Regions from separate parts of the Comamonas sp. A23 genome, predicted to be linked through region 2. Evidence: riboswitches for the same ligand, from Rfam matches in the RefSeq annotation. Region 2 holds a riboswitch; the other holds the start of a gene.
What was found. Region 2 has a riboswitch for glycine ahead of EIC84_RS13975 (trimeric intracellular cation channel family protein). Riboswitches for the same ligand answer to the same signal wherever they lie in the genome.
Positions count from the first base shown of each region.

Region 1: another riboswitch for glycine. It lies ahead of gcvT (glycine cleavage system aminomethyltransferase GcvT); the one in region 2 lies ahead of EIC84_RS13975 (trimeric intracellular cation channel family protein).

Region 1 is NZ_RSDT01000001.1:767,214-775,202, forward strand. Features, by position in the region: gene gcvP (aminomethyl-transferring glycine dehydrogenase) at 1-2,106, opposite strand, end outside; gene EIC84_RS03585 (MolR family transcriptional regulator) at 2,197-2,745, opposite strand; gene gcvH (glycine cleavage system protein GcvH) at 2,793-3,167, opposite strand; gene gcvT (glycine cleavage system aminomethyltransferase GcvT) at 3,290-4,426, opposite strand; glycine riboswitch at 4,491-4,616, opposite strand; glycine riboswitch at 4,636-4,746, opposite strand; gene EIC84_RS03600 (hypothetical protein) at 4,835-5,425, opposite strand; gene EIC84_RS03605 (MBL fold metallo-hydrolase) at 5,439-6,521, opposite strand; gene EIC84_RS03610 (hypothetical protein) at 6,672-7,001, shown strand; gene EIC84_RS03615 (DHA2 family efflux MFS transporter permease subunit) at 7,070-7,989, opposite strand, start outside.
Region 2 is NZ_RSDT01000005.1:224,765-232,753, forward strand. Features, by position in the region: gene mnmC (FAD-dependent 5-carboxymethylaminomethyl-2-thiouridine(34) oxidoreductase MnmC) at 1-1,746, opposite strand, end outside; gene EIC84_RS13975 (trimeric intracellular cation channel family protein) at 1,911-2,576, opposite strand; glycine riboswitch at 2,629-2,748, opposite strand; glycine riboswitch at 2,762-2,854, opposite strand; gene EIC84_RS13980 (fimbrial protein) at 3,389-4,420, shown strand; gene EIC84_RS13985 (hypothetical protein) at 4,700-5,128, shown strand; gene EIC84_RS13990 (sugar O-acetyltransferase) at 5,512-6,135, shown strand; gene EIC84_RS13995 (FAD-dependent oxidoreductase) at 6,550-7,275, shown strand; gene EIC84_RS14000 (CopD family copper resistance protein) at 7,357-7,797, opposite strand; gene EIC84_RS14005 (Rrf2 family transcriptional regulator) at 7,794-7,989, opposite strand, start outside.

The sequences.
Region 1 (7,989 bases), on a different contig from region 2:
AGCGGCAAGACCTACCAGGGCGTTCATATTGGCGCCGTCCACATAGACGCGGCCGCCATGGCTGTGCACCAGCTGGCACAGTTCCTTGACCTGGGTCTCGAACACGCCGTGCGTGCTGGGGTAGGTGATCATGATGCAGGCCAGATTGGCGCTGTGCTTCTCGCAGGCCAGCTTCAGATCCGCCATGTCCACGTTGCCGTTGTCGTCGCACTTGGTGACCACGACCTGCAGGCCCACCATTTGCGCGCTGGCCGGGTTGGTGCCGTGGGCGCTGCTGGGAATCAGGCAGATATTGCGGTGTGCCTCGCCGCGTGATTCATGGAAGGCCTTGATAGCCAGCAGACCTGCGTATTCGCCCTGGCTGCCTGCATTGGGCTGCAGGCTGATGCCCGCGTAGCCCGTGGCCTGGCACAGCCAGTCGCGCAACTGCCGGTCCAGCTCGGCATAGCCTTGCAGCTGGTTGGCGGGCGCAAACGGGTGGATGTCGGCGAACTCTGGCCAGGTGATGGGAATCATCTCGCTGGTGGCATTGAGCTTCATGGTGCAACTGCCCAGCGGGATCATGCTGCGGTCCAGCGCCAGGTCCTTGTCGCTGAGGCTGCGTATATAGCGCAGCATGGCGGTTTCGGAGTGGTGGGTGTTGAAGACCGGGTGGGTCAGATAGGCCGTGCTGCGCTGCAGGGATTCGGGGATCAGCGAGGTCGGGCCTTCGTCCATGGCTTCGATGGTGGGCAGGGCCTGGCCCCCCTGGGCAAAGATGCTCCAGAGCAGCTCGACATCGGCCCGGGTCGTGGTTTCGTCCAGGCTGATGCAGAGATATTCATCCCAGGCTTTGCGCAGGTTGACGCCTCGGGAGACGGCGCGAGCCGCCAGGGCGTCGGTGGCCTCCCGGGTGTGCAGGCTCACGGTGTCGAAGGCTGTGTCGTGGTGATGGGCGTTGAAGCCCAACTGGGCCAGGCCACGGCTCAGAATCGCTGTGAAGCGTGCCACACGCTGGGCAATGCGCCTCAACCCCTGGGGGCCGTGGTAGACGGCATACATGCTGGCAATCACGGCCGGCAGGACCTGGGCCGTACAGATATTGGACGTCGCCTTTTCGCGGCGGATATGCTGTTCACGTGTCTGCAGCGCGAGGCGGTAGGCGGGCTTGCCATGCGCATCGACGCTGACACCCACCAGACGGCCGGGCAGGCTGCGCTTGTATTCGTCGCGGCAGGCCATGAAGGCCGCGTGTGGACCGCCTGCGCCCATGGGCATGCCGAAGCGCTGGCTGTTGCCCACGACAATATCGGCATCCCATTCGCCGGGCGGTGTCAGCAGGGTCAGAGCCAGCAGGTCGGTGGCCACGATGGCGGCGGCCTGCTTGGCGTGAATGGCTTGCACATCGGCCTTCCAGTCCACGATCCAGCCGCTGGACGCGGGGTACTGGATGACGGCAGCAAACAGATCTCCTGCCAGCGCAGCCTCCCACTCTTGCTGGCTGTTGGCGATCACCACTTCGATGCCAATTGGCCGGGCACGGGTCTCGATGACTTCAATCGTTTGCGGGTGCAGATCGCCGGCCAGCACGATGCGATGGCTTCTGGATTTGACGGAGCGCCTGGCCAGCGTCATGGCCTCGGCGGCTGCCGTGGCCTCGTCCAGCATGGATGCATTGGCAATCGGCATGCCGGTCAGGTCGGTCACCATGGTCTGGAAGTTAACCAGCGCCTCCATGCGGCCTTGTGAGATTTCTGCCTGGTAGGGGGTATAGGCCGTATACCAGGCTGGATTCTCGAGGATGTTGCGCAGGATGACGCCCGGCGTGTGCGTACCGTAGTAGCCCTGGCCGATAAAGCTCTTCAGAACCTGATTCTTGCTGGCGATGGCCTTGAGTTCGGCCAGCGCAGCGGCTTCGGTAATCGGCGCCGGAAGATCCATGGGCCTGGCGCGTGCGATGGAGTCGGGCATCACATCGCGAATCAAGGCATCCAGCGAGGGCTTGCCGATGGCGGCCAGCATTTTTTGCTGCTCATCGGCGTCCGGGCCTATATGACGGGGGATGAATTCGTGGCTGTTTTCCAGCGCTTGCAGGGAAGCGACGGGGGCGGGAGGCGACATCAGCATGGGAGGGACCTATTCTCAAATACTGTGACTGACGGTTTGCATGCCAGGCATGCGTGAATGCCGTATGCCTGAAGGCATGCGGCCGGTGCTTCAAGCAGCGCTGGCTTGTTCCAGCGCGGTGTTCATCAGAGCCAGGCGTTCGCTTTCCTGGTCGGCATATTCCCAATCGGGATATTCGCCGCGTGCCACGGTGTTCAGCCATTGCTGGCAGGCCAGGGCGAGCAGGGCCTGCTTGTGCAGATCGGCATCGATGCTGCCTGTGATCTTGAGCTGACCAAAGGCGGTGGCCACGTGTGCGCGGCAGACCGAGCGCAGATAGATCTGGTTCATGTCATCGCTGGCCAGCCACTGGGCCTTGGCCGCATCGTCATGAGCCAGCATGCCCTGGGGCACGGGCAGATCCCAGTCGCTCAGTTGCTGCTGTAAAAAGCGCAGGGCCTTGGCGTTGCCGCCTGTTTGCTCCTGGTACCACTCTTGAAGAGCGGCCAGTGTGTCGCTGCCATCATCGCTGCCGAAGGGGCTGAAGTCGTCACCGCCGTCGTAATAGAAGTCCTGGGCTGCGATGCGCGCAAAGGTCGGGTGGCTGGTCTCGCGGGCGAGACCGACGTCCGGATCGTCGAAATACAGAATGGTGCTCATGGCTGCATGCAAAAACGGCCTTCGCAATGCGAGGGCCGTTGATACGCTTAGTTGTCCTTGGCGAAGTCGTTGTAGGCGGTCTCTTCCATCAGAGCTTCGAGTTCGCCCACATTGCTCATCTTGACCTTGAAGAACCAGCCTGCGGCCAGGGGGTCGCTGTTGGCGAGCGACGGGTCATCGCGCAGGGCTTCGTTGACTTCGACGATCTCGCCGGTCACGGGCATGTAGACATCGGCAGCGGCCTTGACGGACTCGACCACGCCAGCCACATCGCCGGCCTTGAAGGTGGAGCCCACGGCAGGCAGGTCCACAAACACCACATCGCCCAGTGCATCCTGTGCGTGTACGGTGATGCCGACGATGGCGGCATTGCTGTCAGCGGCGTTGATCCATTCGTGTTCTTTGGAATACTTGATGCTCATGGAAAGCTCCAGATGGGGGATTCAGGGGAATCGGGTGTTGTTTGAGAAAGGTCCAGCTCGCACTTTAGCGGTGTTCTGGCCGCTGTTTGGCAAACTGGCCCGTCTCATGCGCGGCGGCAGACCTAGCCGCGGTAGTAGCGGGTGGGAACGAAGGGCGTGGCGACTACCTTCATGGGCACGGGCTTGCCGCGCACCATGGCGAAGATTTCCGTATCGATGGCGGCGTAGTCGGGCTCGACATAGGCCAGCGCCACAGGCTGGTTGAGCGTGGGACTGAGCAGGCCGCTGGTGATGTGGCCGATATGCTGTCCGTCCATGTTTTCCAGCACGGCAGGCTCGCGTACGGGAATGCGTTCCAGCGCGATCAGGCCCACGCGCTTGCGGCGCAGCGACTGAGGGTTCTGCAATTGCTCCAGCACGATGGCCGCACCGGGAAAACCGCCCTCGCGCTCGCCGCCGGTGCGGCGAACCTTCTGCATGGCCCAGTTCAGCGCGGCTTCGACCGGCGTGGTGCTGGTGTCTATGTCGTTGCCGTACAGGCAAAGTCCGGCTTCTAGGCGCAGCGAGTTGCGTGCGCCCAGACCGATGGGGGCCACCTCGGGCTGTGCCAGCAGCGCTTCGGCAAAGGCTTCGGCAGCTTCGCCGGGCAGGGAGATTTCAAAGCCGTCCTCGCCCGTATAGCCGCTGCGCGTGATGTAGAGCGCATGGCCTTGCCAGTCGAAGTAATTGCCGGTCATGAAGAGCAGTTGCGTCACACCGGGAATCAGACGCGAGAGGGCAGTGACGGCTTGCGGGCCTTGCAGGGCCAGCAGGGCGCGCTCGGGCAGTGGGACGACCTCGCAGCGGCTGGCGATGCGGCTCTGGATATGAGCGATATCGGCCTCTTTGCAGGCACCGTTGACGATGAGGAACAGATCATCGCCGCGGTTGACGAACATCAGGTCGTCGAGAATTCCGCCTTGTTCATCGAGCAGCAGGCCGTAGCGCTGCTTGTGCAGGCCCAGGTCCATGACATCGACGGGCATCAGCGATTCGAGCGCGGCGGCGGCATCGGGGCCGCGCAACAGCAACTGGCCCATGTGCGAGACATCGAACAGGCCGGCAGCCTTGCGCGTGTGCAGATGCTCGGCCATCAGGCCTTGAGGGTATTGCACGGGCATGGCGTAGCCGGCAAACGGCACCATGCGGGCACCCAGTTTCTGGTGCAGTGCAAACAGCGGTGTGGAACGCAGATCGGAAGAGGTGTCAGCAGCAGTCACAGGCAAGCGCTCCGGTGGTCAAACCAAAATGAGTGGCCATGCATGGCTGGGCCATGCGTGGCGGGCTTGCCCTGCTGTCCGCTTTACCTGAGAGATTCACTGCACGCATTGCATCGGGCAGTTTGCTCCTTCGGTGGATGCCGGCGCACATACGAAATGACGGCCTGCATCTCTCTCCAGCAAGGGACGCTGCAGGTTTGCACACCTTGCAGCGCTTGTCAGTCCTTTTGCCTGAGCGTTTTGACACCGGGTTGGGGGTCTGCGCCTTCGGCGGTGCGAGGCAGCTTCAAGCTGCAGGCACTCTCTCCTGACCTTGGCGATTCTAGCGGTGGGCAAGGGGCTTGCACCACCGAATCGGATGGATTCTGGGGTTTTCGAGCACAGATCGCTGGAATTGAGCTTGCGGTCTCACTGCGGTTCTGTGTTCATGGCGGGCGTTCGAGGAGCATCGATCTCCTGGCGCGGAAACACCAGTTGGTAGGGCTGCTCGAAGCAGGACGTCACGGACTGGCCCTGGCGCATGCCGGGCTTGAACTTCCAGCGTTCGAGCGAGCGCATGATGGACTTCACGATGCGGGGATCGGTATCGGCGGGCTGGTAGGCTACACGGCCGAGTTCGCCCTGGGCCGTGACTTCCAGGCGGAAGACCACCGTGGTCTCCAGCCCGTTCGGAAACCAGTGGGCGCTGATGAAAGGCGTGGTGTGGCGGCGTGGCTGCGGTTGCCGATCGAGCTGGGCGGGGGGTGTGCAGTCTGCCTTGATCCAGGCAGGCCATTCCATGCTCTGTGGCCGCCTGTGCTGCGTGTCCAATGGCGGAGCCGGCGTCGGCTCCGGCTGCCCGGAAACTGTGATCGAGATGCCGGCATTCGGTGGTTGCTTGGGCTGGCTGCCATCGGAGAGGTGGGAGCAGGCTCCGAGCAGCAAGGCGGTCAGAGACGCGGCGCAGGCGGCGGCAAGGTGTGAGGTGCGCGAAATGTCCATGAGGACATTGTCGGCCATGCGGGTTGCACCTTCAGGGTTGCGCGGGGCGCAGATCCAGTCCCTTGCTGTCGGCCTCGGCGCAGGCGCGCCACCAGGGCGATCCGGCATGGGGGGCATCCAGGTCCAGGCGCTCACCCATCATGGGCGTGGCGATCTCTATGCCGTGCTGCCTGCCCAGGCTCAGGATCTGCTCGAAGGGGTCCCACCAGGCATGCATGGCGAGGTTGAAAGTGCCGTTGTGTATGGGCAGCAGCCATTGGCCGCCGAGATCCCTGTGTGCCTGCACGGTCTGCGCCGGATGCATATGGACATAGGGCCAGTGGGCGTCGTAGGCGCCGGTCTCCATCAACGTGACATCGAAGGGGCCGAAGCGCCTGCCGATTTCGGCAAAACCGTCGAAGTAGCCGCCATCGCCGCTGAAGAAGACGCGCAGCGGCCTGTCGGCCTGGCGATCTTCTATGGTCCAGGACGCCCAGAGCGTGCGGTTGCCGTCGCGCAGGCTGCGTCCCGAGAAATGCTGGGCCGGCGTGGCCGTGAAGCGCAGGCCGTCGACCTCGCTGCCCTGCCACCAGTCGTGCTGCACGATCTTGTCGGCCGGCACGCCCCAGGCCACCAGTCTGTCTCCCACTCCCAAGGGGCAGAGAAAAACTCCCACCTTGGGCGCGAGCACGCGAATGGTGGCGCGGTCCAGGTGATCGTAGTGGTCATGCGAGAGCAGCACGCCGCGCAAGGCAGGCAACTCGTCCAGGGCAATCGGCGGGGCATGAAAGCGCTTGGGGCCGGCAAACGATAGCGGCGAGGCGCGCTCGGAAAACACGGGGTCCGTCAACCACCAGCCGCCGCGCAGCTTCATCAGCAAGGTCGAATGGCCCAGGCGATACAGGCTGCGTTCGGGCGCGAGGTTCAGCTCGGTCGTGCTCAGCGGCAAAACGGGCAGCGCCTTGCCCGGCTGGGAATCGGCCGGCTTGTTGAAGAAGAACTTCCATAGCGTCCCGGCATCTGGCTTGGGGCTGTTGAGCGGGCGCGGATGCGTGTTGCGAAAACGCCCGCCCGAATACTGGGGCGAGTCCTCGTAGTCGGTGATGGAGGTGGAGAGACTTGGTTTGCGAAACAAGATCAGGCGCCTTATTGAGACATTGGCCGCAGTTTGGGACGGTTTGCAGCGCTGCAAGAGCCGGCTTGCAAGAGGCCGTAACACAGGCACGGCCATTCAGCTGCTTTCTCGGGGCGGATGCGACACTCGCTGTCTGAGGAGCAAATGCACATGAATCCCATGGTTCACAATTTGGAGAGCATGCTGGCGGCCGGCAAGGATGGTGCGCTGCTGCGCTATACCCTGGGCAAGGCCTATGCCGACGACGAGCAGATGGCCGTGGCGCGCGAGCATCTGCGCAAGGCCACGGCACTGGATGCCGAATACTCCGTCGCCTGGAAGCAACTGGGCAAGGTGGAGCTGGCGCTGGGCGATGCGCAGGCGGCGCGAGCCGCCTGGCAGCAAGGGCTGAGCTGCGCCCAGGCCAAGGGCGATGCCCAGGTCGTCAAGGAGCTGCAGGTTTTTTTGCGGCGCCTGGACAAGCAGGCTGCCGGCGCCTAGAAACTATCAAAAAATAGCTGGCAGCGATTGTGGGTCAATCGCTTCCAGCCAATTCTGTCTGAAGTTCGTCAGTGTGCGCCAGCGGCCGCGTCGGAGGCTCCTGCGGCAGAAGCCGGGCGCTTGGTGAACCAGATCAGCACGATCAGGCTCAGGAACAGAAAGGACGATGCCAGAAAGATGTCGTCGGCGGCCCGCGTGAAGGCCTGCTGATCGATCAGCCGGTTGATCTGGGCATAGGCCTGCTCGGCACTCATGCCCGCTGCCTGCAGATTTCTGACCGTGCTGGCAAACGTGCCCTGGCCTTGCACCAGCAACTCGGTCAGATGGGCATGGTGCATGGAAGCCCGGCTTTCCCAGAGCGTGGTGGCAATCGAGGTGCCCATGGCGCCGGCCGTGATCCGCACGAAGTTGGACAGGCCTGCGGCGGCCGGAATGCGGTCCGGCGTCAGTCCGCTCAGCGTGATGGTGGTCAGCGGAATGAAGAAGAAGGCCATGGCGCCGCCCTGGATCAGCGTGGGAATCAGGATATGGGCGAAGTCGGTCTCCACGGTGAACTTCGAGCGCATCCACAGCACCATGGCAAACACGATGAAGGCAATCGTGGCCATCTTGCGCGGATCCCAGACACCGACCTTGCGGCCCACCATGGGCGTGAGCAGGATGGCCAGCAGGCCCACCGGCGCCAGGGCCAGGCCGGCCGAGGTGGAGGTGTAGCCCATCCATTGCTGCAGCCACAGCGGCAGCAGCACCACATTGCCGAAGAACAGGCCGTAGGCGATGGACAGCGCGATCGAGCCGGCCGCGAAGTTGCGCCTCTTGAACAGGCGCAGATCGACGACGGGATGGGCGTCGGTCAGCTCCCAGACCACGAACACGGCAAAGGCCACGACGGCGATCACCGCAAAGGCGATGATTTCATTGGAGGCAAACCAGTCCAGCTCCTTGCCCTTGTCCAGCATCAGCTGCAGCGCCGCCACCCAGAGCACAA
Region 2 (7,989 bases):
GCCTGCCAGCGGCAGACGGTCATAGGCCGCGCAACGCAGGCGCGCCCAGGTGGCAGGGCGCTGGTCAGCATCGAAGAAGGAACGCAGCGCCTGCCTGCAGCCCGGCAGCAAAGCGGCCAGCTTTTCGCCATTGCTGGCATGGGCGGCCTGCTGGTCGGCAGCCGTGGGCGGCAGCTCGGTCACATCGCGCTCGAAGGTCGATCCCATGATCCACTGGTGCGCGCCGGCCCGGTCGGCCGAGGGGAAGTCCGGCACCAGATTGCCATGACCGTTGACGGGGAAGGGCGGCATGGCCGCCAGCGTCCCTGCATCATGCTCGGCCACGCTGACCTGGCCGCGTATGGCTTGCAGCTCCCATTCTCCTGCTGACAGGCCGCTGGCTTGCAACAAGGGCTTGGTGTCCGGGCCAAGGGCCAGCACCAGCATGGGGGCTTCGGCCAGGATCTGGCCCTGCGCATCCAGCACTTGCCAGCTATTGCGCACTTCATCGCGCACCAGGCGCGAAGCTCGGGCATGGCCCTGCCAATGAATCCCGGGGGCTTGCAGCAGCGCGCGCACCAGTTGTGCGGGGCGTACCCAGCCAGCCTGCTCATGCCATACGGCGTGGCTGTCTGCAGGCAGCTGTGCCGCAGCCAACTGAGCCGGCAGCGCAGGCGCACTCCAGTGCAGGCCCCAGGGGCTGTTCTCGCTGCCGGGTTGCAGCCATGACCTGGGCAGATGGGAGGGCTCGTTCAGGTCATGCTCCAGCACGCCGCCATGGGCCCAGTCCTGGGCTGGATGCAACTTTTGCGCTTGGCTCAGTTGCTGCAGATTTTGTAGCGTTGTGCGTACGCCGCTTCTGGACAGGCGCGATAGAACACTGTCATCGGGCGAAATATGCGGGCAAAACAAGCCGGCTGGCAGGCCTGATGCTCCTGCCGCAGGCCCGGCCGCAGCATCCAGAACCGTCACTTCCCAGCCGCGTCTTGCCAGGCTGGCGGCAGCGGCGGCTCCTGCCAGGCCCGCCCCCAGCACCAGGCAGCGGCCGGCCTGGCTCACGGGCGCAGGCAGGCCGTCCGGGCGATGGCGTGGCTCCCAGGCCGGGTTGTAGGCTGCATGCAGGTTATGGCGCTTGGGCGGCACGCCAGCGCGCTTCTTGACTTCAAAACCCTGAGCCTTGAGCGCCAGGCGCACATGGCCGGCCACGCACCAGGTGGCAAGCTGCGTGCCCCGGCGGCAATGGCGGGCAATGTTCTTCATGGCATCTTCATCCCACATCTCGGGGTTGAGCTGGGGAGAGAAGCCATCCAGATACACGCTGTCCGCCGTCATCTGCTGCTTGCGCAGCATGGTCCTGGCATCGCCTATATAGAGCGTCAGCAGCACCTGGCCGTCATCAAAGGAAAGGCGATGCACGCCCGGCAGCAGTCCCCACCATTGCTCGGCCAGTTGTTCGCCAAGCGCGCGCAGTACCTCATCGGCCGGCAAAAACGCGAGCAGATCCTCGCGCGAGACAGGGTAGGCCTCCACCGAGACAAAATGCAGAATGCGCGGGCGTCTGGGATCGGCCTTCCATGCCGCCCAGGTGACCAGGAAATTCAGGCCGAAGCCAAAGCCGGTCTCCAGGATGCGCCACTGCGCTGCATCGGCCCAGGCTGCTGGCAGGTTGCAGCCACCGAGAAAAACCTGGCTGGCCTGGTCGAGGCCGCCGAACTCGCTGTGATAGCGATCGCCGAATCTGGAGCTGTAGGGGGTGCCATCCGGCATCCATGTGATCGGTTCAGACATGGAAAGTGAAACTACATGGGTAATGCATGGCGCAGTCTAGGTCAGAGCAGCCAGGCAAGGGCCGCCCCGCAGCGATGACTGCGTCCCCCTCCTGCGTCGCAAGAGAGGGGAAAGGCGCGCAGCGCCACAGGGGGAGCTCGATCTTATTCCCAGCGCTGCTGGTACGAAAAAACCGGCAGGCGCCATTTGAAACGAATGGCGGCCAGACGGAAGGCAAGACCGCCGGCAAAGCACACGATGGTGCTGATATTGGGGCTGACATCCAGATAGCGCAGGCCCAGGAACATCAGGCATACGGACAGCGACACGCTGGCATACAGCTCGCGGCGGAACACCACGGGGACCTGGTTGCAGAGCACATCGCGCAAGATGCCGCCGCTGATGCCGGTAATCATGCCGGCCATGATGATGACGATGGTGGGGTAGCCCAGCTCCAGCGCGGTATTGCAGCCGATCAGCGAAAAGGCGATCAGACCCATGGCGTCCAGCAGCAGAAACACCTGCTTGAGCCTGTGCATATGGCGTGCAATCACGGTGGTCAGCAGACCGAAGCTGATGACCAGATACACATACTCAGGGTGCTGGGTCCAGCCGATGGGGTAGTGGCCCAGCACCATGTCGCGGATGGTGCCGCCTCCCAGGGCAGTGACAAAGGCGATGACGACGACGCCGAAGATATCCATATTGCGCCGGCCTGCGGCGAGTGCGCCGGACATGGCTTCGGCGGTAATGGCCACCAGATAGATGACCAGCATGACGGTGAAGTTGGAGGCCTGGAACGAGTCCAGCAAAGAGACGGAAGGAAGCATGAAGGCACTTGAAAATAGACCAGCCACTCACATCGGCGGGAGTGTCCGGCTTGCCTCTCCCGCTGTCCTTTTACCTGAGAGTTGCGCATGAGCACCTTCGCGGTGGACATGCTTGCCCCTTCGGTGAGCCCTGCAGACTTGTGGTTGCGGGCTGCTCTCCAGTTGGCGATATCCGGGTCTTGTCAGACCCACCTGCGGTACTTATTGCCTGAGCGATTATGGGAGTTTGCGCCTTCGGCGGGAACCCTCTAAAGGCTCCGCTCTCCCGCGGGATGGGCGCGATTTTAGCCAGTTTCAGCGACTTTATTCGGGTTAATACCTGTATTGGTGTGCTTCTGCGGCCGCCGGCGCAGGGTGCGCAAGGCCGGTCCGACCCCGCCATGGCTCGCGCAAGCCCGCGTTTTCGTCTGTGAAGCCGTCTGCAATAACAAGCGGTGCTCTCGAAGAGCTCGCTCATTCTTCAGGCGTTGACAGACTGCTTAGGGACGACACGAACCTGTCGCGGCACGCAGAAGCGGCCCTTTGAACCGTTGCGTGGCGGCCATGCGATTCGAACAGCCGGTTTGGAGCGTAAAACAGCTGTTAAAGACAGGCGGCGTGCAGCAACTGGTGTTGGCGATTGCCGCCGCTTCGGCATGGGTCTGTGAGTGCCTCAGGTCAGCCTGAAGCCGACTCGATTGCAAGCCTGAGTGAGGGAGGCACGAAACACGGTGATAGCCGGCCCACGCCAAGCTTTTGAGAATATTCCTAGAAATTGCCATCTGAACCACAAATACCATGCTCTGCTCAGAAAAGGTATTTGTGGAATCTCAATGGCGAATCAACGATTTCTAAAACGCAAATTGATGCCGGTCATTTTGCGATTCTTGTGCACCTCGTTTCTTGTGGCTGCACCAATGGCAGTCAAGGCTCAAGGCGTCTGCACTATCAAGCTGGACAGCGGCGAGGAGGTTCCGATGGTTACCTTGCGGATTCAGTCGTGGGAAACGGGGGAATTTAATCCGTCGGTCCCCGTGGGAACAGTCATTAATTTGAAGAACGCCCAGGCCGTAGGCTCGGGCGGGTTCATTCAGTGCAAGAGGGTCATGGGAAGAACGGCCTACACCGTGATGACCAGCAGCGAGTCGGACGGGTTTGGCACCTTCAGGACTTCAGTTGCTGGCGTGGGGATCCGAATCAGGGAGCGTTCCAATCCTAATTGGTGGCCTAGAACGATTTATGACGACCGTACAAACTACTTTCTCACCTCAGCTGAAGACTTTGTCGTGGAATTGGTGAAGACGGGGCCCATCACGGCAGGGGGATATATTGGCGGACTGATCGGTCAGTCCAGATATGTCGACCTGGGGCATACCTTTAGAAGGATCTACATCGACGGAGCCGGCATTGTGGTAGATCCTAAAGTGCCGACATGCAAACCGAATAACCTACTGGTTCCGGTATATCTCGATAACGTCAGTGTCTCCGATCTAGCGGATGCCGGCAAAGGACCATGGAAGGATTTCAGCCTGAACCTTACATGCTCTGGGGGCGATATCGACACAACCACAAGAATGTTCATTGCATTTTCGGATACGCAGAATCCGGCGAATCGATCAACGACGCTGTCCCTTACCGAGGATTCGGTGGCCAAGAACGTAGGTATCGAGATTCAACGAGAGAATGACCAGCTCGTGAGATTCGGGTCCGTATCTGGGGAAGAAGAGCAGTGGATGGCTGGCGAATTTGGTAATGAGTCGGTGAATATCAAACTGAAGGCCCGCTATATCGGGACATCGCTCGTGCAGGAGCCGACGCCTGGCAGTGCGAATGCATATGCCACATTCATCATCAGCTACAAATAAAGAGCAGTTGGCACGGCCCAGCAAACCAGAGTTTGCAGAGTATTCGACTTCGACGAAAGTCCTTCTGAAATCTACGCAAAGCTATGCAAGAGCTTGTCTTGGCTTCCTGCACCTTGGGGGCTGGCAGATGTGGATGTCATCACATTTGAAGACCGATCGGATTGGCCTGTCAATGAAGTGAGCTATCGACTTCACGAGGAGGTCAGTCGCCTTGAAATTGGACTTCTGAGCCGGAGGTATCGGCGACATTCAGAGGTGGCTCCATGCCTTGAAGACTACATGACTGTCGAATTTAATTCTGCAAAAAATGGAGCAGACCTGAAGTATGTCTTCGACCAGGTGATCCCCCTCTATATACGCAGCTTTGGTGCATTCTTCGCTGCGGTGGAGGACATGGACGTGTTGGCCGAAGAGGAAGATGAATTCTGGAAATCCAGCGATGAAGAGCGTATGCATGCCCGGGCTCAAGCCGGTCCACGCAGACAAGAGTGCCTTCACATCAGGCAGGTGAACTACTGGGCCAGAGAACAGTGCAACAACTACTTCGGACTTGCGCCAGAGCAGGTGGTAGGCATACTCGGCGACCACGTCGCCCGTGCGGATGTGCTGGAGGAGGGCGCCTATATTGTTGTCTCGTACGACCCGCTGACCTCGGAGCAGGCGCAGGCAATCACTCCTGCATTGATGCCTTTGCTGAAGACGCGGTGAACTACTTGAAAGGGGCATTGTCTTCGCTGCGATGCAGGGCGCCTGGGGCGAGTAGTCGCACGCGATTCATCCTAACCTGCGGTGCTTTGCCTGCCGTGGTAGCCCATTTTCTCTGGGTACCTATCGCGGCATGGCAGCAAGATCGTGTACGAATCGAACTGCCCTATCTTCCCGATACAGACGCTGTGCAAATACTCCGATCTGGCAGCCACCAATTCGCGCGACTAATACAAACAAGCGGATGCCTCACTTGAGAGGTAGATCCGGACAAATTGCCGCATTGAGTGAGTGGCTCTGAGACGGTCGCTTGTGGCCAGGAGTTGCCGTAGGAGTGTCAGCGATGCGCTATGGTTATCGCCTTCCTAAAAAACTAGTCGCACCCAATGTCAAAGCTCGAAACGCAACTTGCTCATATTTGTTCTGGGCAAATGTATAACGACCTCTCGCCTGAATTGGTGGCGGCGAGGCAGAGTGCGGTGCTGCTGACCAATGAGTACAACAACTCCTTCTCGAAACCAGCTAGTGAGCGGGAGGCGATCCTCAGGTCTCTGCTAGGGCATCTAGGTCGAAACGTACACTTCGAACCGACCTTCCGTTGTGAGTTCGGGCGGAATATCCACATTGGCGACAATTTCTATGCCAACTTCGATTGCATCATGCTTGATGGCGGTGGCATATACATCGGTGACGATGTGCTCCTTGCGCCGCGAGTCGGTATCTATACGTCTAATCACGCAATTGACCCCATGGAGCGCGCCGCAGGTGGATGCTTCGCAAAGCCCGTAAAGATTGGCAATCGAGTCTGGGTTGGAGCAGGTGTGCACATCAATCCCGGGGTAGCGATTGGAGATGGTTCGATCATTGGCTCCGGCAGTGTTGTGACATCAGATATTCCGTCAGGTGTCATCGCTGCCGGAGTCCCATGCAAAGTCATCCGACTGATTTCCGAACAGGACAAAACTGGATTTAAGCCTCAATTCATGTCGAATGGCTTGTCTAACTTATAGATTCAGTATCAGTAGTTCGATGAAACCCTCGGAACGACTGCACTGGGTCGGCAGCATCAGTTCGCAGTTCACGAGAGCTGTCGTTCAATTGTCTTGTGCACTGCGCCCAGCCAGTTTTCGGTTTGAGGCGCACAGCGGACGTCTGGCCAGGTAGCAGGTCAACGTCTGGTATCTGAGGTAGCGGTCGCAGACTTGCCGCATCTCTGCGTCTGTAACCAGCCTAGACCCCCCATTCGCGGCCTCGTGCTGAACGGGGCTGCTTCTGGCCGAACGCTGCCATAACAGGCTGAGGTGGTCGACTCAATGAGAACGCCCAATTCGACCCGTTTCTCACGGTGGGTATCGATTGACGGGAATATTTGCTCCATTGGACACATCCAATGTGTAGATCCATTGATTGCGAAGGAGTGAATCATGGGCATAGAGCACAGCAAAATCCTCGAACGCGAAGAGGTTGCACAGGGTACGATGGCATTCCATCTCGCCAAACCGGCGGGGTTTGATTTCCGCCCTGGACAGGCGTTTGAAATCCAGCTGCCGGGCGCGGTCCCTGGGGAGAGCAAAGAGGAGCGATGTCACGCATTCTCCATTGTCAGCGCGCCGCACGAGAGTGAATTGGTGTTTGCCACGCGGATGAGGGACAGTGTTTACAAACGCGCTTTGGCGGCGCTACCCGTAGGTGCTGATTTGGATATCGATGGACCATTTGGTTCGCTTACCTTGCACAAAAACACAGCGCGAGCGGGTGTGCTCATCGCCGGTGGGATTGGCGTGACGCCGTTCATGAGCATGCTGAGAAACGCTGCAATGCAGCAGTCACAGCAGGATTTGCTTCTGCTGTATTCCAATCGTCGTCCAGAAGATTCGGCGTTTCTCTCTGAGCTTCAAGCTCTCGAAAAGAAGAATCCCAAATTCCGGCTCAAGGCCACCATGACGGATATGGCGCACTCTGCCGTGGATTGGAGTGGTGATACACAAACGATCGATAGAGCGTGGCTCCAGCAGGCCATTGTGGGCTTGGCTGATCCGATCTTTTATGTTGCTGGTCCACCTTCCATGGTTGCGGCAATGCAGCAGTTGCTGTTATCAGCCGGCATTGATGAGGACGATGTGCGTAGTGAGGAGTTCTTTGGATATTGAATTGGCAGACTCACCCTGATCAAGGGGAAAGTCTGCCATGACGCATTTGGATGCAGCCGCTTGGCATACCTCGCATGGCTCTTACCAGTGCAGATAGAACATGGCCTTGGCCAGCAAGACAATGACCAGCACATGGCAGAACACGCTCAGGTGCAATCGGTGCGAGCGTCGTCCATTAAGTTGTCCTTGGCGGCGCCACCACATGGCGCTGGCGAAGTGCGCAAGCACGCTAAGCGCCAGCGCAATCTTGAGCACCATCAGCATGCCTGTGCTGCTGGCCAATGGGTGCGCCAGTACCGAGCGGTGCTGCCAGGCCAAGCCTGCTCCCGCAGAATACAGCACTAGCAACACCCAGGGCATGACGGCGGTGGCGCGTGTCCCCAGCGCCTGCTCCACAGGGAGCATGTGCTGCTGCGGCACTCGGCTGTGCACGTTGGCCAGCAGCACGACTTCGAAGAACACTGTGCCTGCAAACGCCACGGCGGCCAGCAGGTGTAGTGTGATCAGCAGGCCATAGCTCATGTCTGGGCCTTCTCTCTTGACAGTCGTATGGCAGGAATCAACGGCACTGCGCTGACAGAGGTTGGTGGTATCAGGTCTGCAAGAGTGAAGCCATCTAGATGCGCCATGAAGCTGTGCAAAGCTCCTTGCAACATGCCAGCGAGGCGGCAGTCGCCGGTCAGCGTGCACCGGTTGTCGTTGCCAAAGCATTCC